DNA from 2 places in the Glutamicibacter sp. M10 genome. Region 1 is predicted to be linked to the other one. Evidence: predicted binding sites of a transcription regulator. Region 1 holds the regulator's gene; the other holds the start of a gene.
The links. The regulator LexA, encoded in region 1, represses DNA repair genes until DNA is damaged. The targets are predictions, from matches to a motif close to TCGAACANNTGTTCGA.

Region 1 (2,407 bases):
CTTACGCCAGATGCTAATGTCTGTGCCAAGTAGAGGAATCTTTATCTCCGGAAGGCACTATGGAGTCTTGGAAGACACTTGCCCGCACCGCCGCGCAAGACACCCACTCACGTTTTGGGCAACGTCTTCTTGGACTGCCCGGAACGTGGATTGGGCTGCCGTACAGCAAGGCGCACCAGCTTCGTGACGGCAGCATGCTCAGTGACCTCAACGGGATTTCGCATCCGCTACGCGAGTGGAATTACTGGTGGCAGGCTCATTACCTAGATGCCATCATCGACGACGGCTATGCCTACCTGGCTGACAATGACTTAGATGCAGCGCACCGGGAACTTCAGCGAGCCGTCGAGCTATTGCGGGGGATCCGGCTGCGGAACTTCGGTGTCTTCCCAAACTACTTTTTTGATGACATGGCTTGGCTAGCTTTGGCGAGCCAAAGATTACTTTCATTCTCACGTCGCCTTGATGGTCACAGCTCAGCTAATGCCAAACAGGCTGTCACCACTTTGAGAAAACAGCTCAACGGAGCCATTGACGATGTCCTAGATGGTGGAATGTATTGGTCCCGGAAGAAGGACTTCAAAAACGCGCCGGCTAACGCACCAGCCGCTCTATTTTTTGCCCGGAATGGTGAACGCGACCAATCACGGAAGCTACTTAGCTGGCTACGGGCAAGACTGTTTAGCATTGACAGCGGGCTGTACTTGGACGGGCTGCGGTTGGTGCCGGACGGGCACAGGATCGAGGACGCGCTCTATACCTATAACCAAGGGCCGGTTCTAGGCGCTTTGCTGGAGTTGGGATCAGATGCTGATTTAGAGCACTCAACAATGCTGATCCACGCCAGTGCACAATACTTGACCGACAGCACCGGTGCGCTTTCGCTGAACGGCGGTGGCGACGGCAACTTGTTTGCTGGAATCTTGGTCAGGTATCTGGCCCTGGCCGCTAATGATGTGCGCCTTGATGGCAGGACGCGGTCGACAGCACGCACGATGGTCGTGGCGACCGCCAACAGTTTGGTAGATCAGGAACCACGCAGGCTCTCGGCTGCAGTCCAGCGCTGGATGATATTCAGTGCAGCTGCTGCTTGTGAGTCCGACAGTCGAAATTGATTTAGCTAGACGATGTGGGGCAGATGCCAATGGCATCTGCCCCACATTGATCAGATCTCTATTTAGAGCGAACGCATTACCGAAACAACACGGCCCATGATCGTGGCCGCATCACCAAGAATAGGCTCGTAGCGGGAGTTCTGCGGCAACAGCCAAGTGTGACCGTCGCGCTGACGGAAAGTCTTTACAGTCGCTTCTTCGTCCAGTAAAGCGGCAACAATGTCGCCATTATCTGCAGTCTGCTGACGACGAACAACTACCCAGTCACCGTCGCAAATCGCAGCGTCGACCATTGAGTCGCCTGAAACCTTGAGCATGAACAGTTCTCCATGACCCACTAGCTGGCGTGGCAACGAGAAAACATCTTCCACGGACTGATCGGCAAGGATCGGACCACCTGCGGCAATTCGACCAACTAAAGGAACCATGGTGGTGTCGGCTGAAGTACTGAGCTCGATCACCATGGCATCGTCGGCAGCGGCAGTAGCGGGTACTTCCGTTGTCTGTGACTCGTCCTTATCGTCAGCCAACTGCAGCGGAAGAAGGATTTCCATTGCGCGGGGACGTCGAGGGTCGCGCCGAATGTATCCGAGCTTTTCGAGTTGGCTCAACTGATGAGTGACGCTAGACAAGCTCTTGAGGCCAACGGAGTCACCAATCTCACGCATCGATGGTGGATAGCCGTTCTTTCCGATAGACCGTTGGATCGTTTCCAGGATCTTCTTTTGGCGAATCGTCAGCGAACGGGCATTCGATCGCGGAGTGCGTTGTGAAGCTGACATGAGAGTTTGCCTTCCCTAGCAAGCAGTCGAAAGTTCGTGAGTCCAAACTGTCGGAGCTAGATGGTGTGATGTTTTCATTGCTCGTCTACTTCGAAATCTTAGTAGATAAGTTCCGTTCTTTCAAAGATTTGTTCGAAAACTTCTGGACAAGTTCGACAAAGCTCTGTTAGAACAGATGTACTAGATTCGAACAAGTCTTCGAATCTAAATCATCGAACACAACTTCGCATCACAACTATTTCTGAGGAGACATAGTCATGGCAACTGTCGCACTTGACTCAAACGAAACCCGTTCACCAATGAAGATCCGCATCAACCGCCGGGGCTGGGCCGTCCTTATCGGGATTCCAGTGTTCGCCTTAACTGTCGCCGCGGCCTTCTTCTTCTCGATGTTCGCGTCGGATGCTCACGCATCATCGGAAGTACCTGAGGGAGTTGAAACGGTAGACGTAACCGTCATCCCTGGCGATACGCTCTGGAGTCTGGCCAGCGAATACGCTGAAGGTTACG
Region 2 (2,407 bases), 690 kb from region 1:
CGGTGGTGTAGCGCTGAGAGATATGTTCACGTTTCATTGTCCAGGTAGGGCTTTGCGCCAAGCCCGCAGGGCCTAGACCAATGGATTTCGCGCCAAATCGAGCTGAAATATCTTGGACTACCGAGGAGACATTTTTCTGTTCTGTCTCATCGTGCTCATCACCCATGTCAAAAAGATCAAGTTGTTTTTCACCCGGTGAATCGCTGAGGCCAGAGAGGATCACTCCTCCACGCACGTAGTCCGTCCCCGGCTGCATAAGATCACCCATGGCCGCGATGGCCAGCTTGCTAAGCAGAATCGGATCTCTGGTTGGCCGCGGTAGGCGCACTTGCGCGCTCGGGAATGAAGCCTCACCTTGAGCAAAGCGGCTGGTGCCTGCAGTGACGGTGAGTAAGGTGGCGTAGCGTCCTTCGCGGGCCAGTCTGCTCGCGGCCTTCTGCGCATAGATGGACATAACTTCTTCCATCGCTTCACGGGTGCGTACTGGGGAAGAGAAAGATCGAGTGAACATAACTTGTCCGCGGTCGGCTCGCTCTTCAATCGGGCCAATGCAGCGCTGACCATTAAGTTCAAAAACCGTACGCTGCAAAACCACTGAAAACTTCTTGCGGATTAACAACGGGTCAGCCGCCTTGAGATCCGCGATTGTCTCTATGCCCATGGACGCCAACTTGGCACCAGATTTACGTCCAACTCCCCAGACATCAGTGACGGGCACCCGGGTGAGAATGTTTTCTAAAACCTGCTGATCCATGAGGCCTTGGACGCAGACCCCGTTGAGTCCTGCATTGTGTTTTGCAATGTGGTTGGAGAGCTTTGCCAATGTTTTGGTGGAGGAAACACCAACGCAGACCGGGACCCCAATGGTCTTATCGATAGCCGTGCGGATGTGTGCTGCGGTTTTACGCACCTGCTCTAGGTTTCCTTCCAACCCGATGAACGATTCATCGATGGAATACACCTCGTGCCAAGTTCCAAAACGTCCCAGTAGTTCCATCACGCGAGCGGACATGTCGCCATAGAGTTCGTAGTTGCTGGAGCGCACGGCTAGGTTATGGCTCTCCATCAAACGCTGAATCTTGAAGAATGGTTCTCCGGTAGCAATTCCCAGATCTTTGGCTTCTTGGGAACGGGCAACTACGCAGCCGTCGTTATTAGAGAGCACCACCACGGGACGATTGCGCAATGAATAGTCAAAGGCGCGTTCGCAAGAGACATAAAAATTATTAACGTCCACGAGAGACACATGGTCAGTGTGTTGGTAAACGTTGTTATCGCTTCCGTTGAAGTTCATCTGATCCCATCTCAGCGTTGATCATTCAATAACGCGCTTAATGTCAGAACAAAACTTTCGAAAAATAATCTGCCATACTCAAATCATAGAACATCTGTTCCATCACAAGCTAGCTACAAGCTAACGATTCGACACCTACAGCGAGCTGATTGAGGCCCACACCAGCACAGATCTCGATGAGCCTTCACCGGGCACTATTTTTTCGGTCCAGATCCTTTGTATGCCTACCTAGTGGATCCTGCGACTGAACCACCGCTGCGTTCAGATTCCATCGCAGCACGAAGGTTCGCTTGCCCGCCATTGGGCGTCGCAACTAGGATTATTGGATCCGACTGGGGGTGCATGAAGCGGATCTTGACCACCGGTTCCAGCCGCCGGGCGGCTTAGCCCGAGTCAGCGCACTGCTGCGAGCCGACGCATGATTACTACTGTCGGCTCTTCGGTGGCGTCGCGATAGCCTGTGCCGGCCCAGATATTGATGTTTTCCGAATCATTAGCGGCCGCTGCCGCTTTACGGATAGGACTGGTCAGATGGTGAATGGCTGGGTAGCCACTGGGTGCAGCACCATGGAACTTGTCCACGAAATCATTACGCAAAGCCCTCGCCGGACGGCCCGAGAAGGCTGTAGTCAAAACCGTCTCAGTGCGACGAGGATCCGCCAGCGCCGCCTTATAAGGTTTTGAGGCTCCGCTCTCATCGCTACGCAGTAGCACGCTTCCAAGAACAGCGGCTTCTGCTCCGTGCGCGAGCGCCTCGCGCACTGCGTTGGGCGTTGAGATTCCGCCTGCTGCCCACATAGGAAGTGTGGTCCGGGAACGGACGCGGTCAAGCAACTGCGCCAATGGTATCTGCTCGATCGGCGTGCCCGGCGTTAAGGTTCCTGAGTGACCGCCCGCTTTGTACGACTGAACTACTAACCCGTCGACACCTAGGTCTGCGGCCTGCTGTGCTTCGTCCGGCTTGGTGACAGTCTGAACTACCAATGATCCGGCTTTCTGTAGCCGGCGAACAGCCTCAGCAGGGGAAGCCCAAAGGTAAAGCTGACCACTGGCACGGGATCACTGACCAGCATGTCCACTTTTTCCGCCCACTCATCGTCGTCCTCTAGGGCT

Region 2: a site for LexA is predicted at 1,381-1,396, ahead of N6V40_RS00740 (Y-family DNA polymerase). Genes of this name have one in related genera too.

Annotation. Positions count from the first base shown of each region.
Region 1 covers NZ_CP104918.1:2,986,563-2,988,969, reverse strand. Annotated here, with positions in the region: gene N6V40_RS14530 (glycoside hydrolase family 76 protein) at 60-1,115, shown strand; gene lexA (transcriptional repressor LexA) at 1,178-1,897, opposite strand; gene N6V40_RS14520 (LysM peptidoglycan-binding domain-containing protein) at 2,155-2,407, shown strand, end outside.
Region 2 covers NZ_CP104918.1:143,851-146,257, forward strand. Annotated here, with positions in the region: gene N6V40_RS00740 (Y-family DNA polymerase) at 1-1,294, opposite strand, end outside; partial or broken gene N6V40_RS00745 (NAD(P)H-dependent flavin oxidoreductase) at 1,688-2,407, opposite strand, start outside.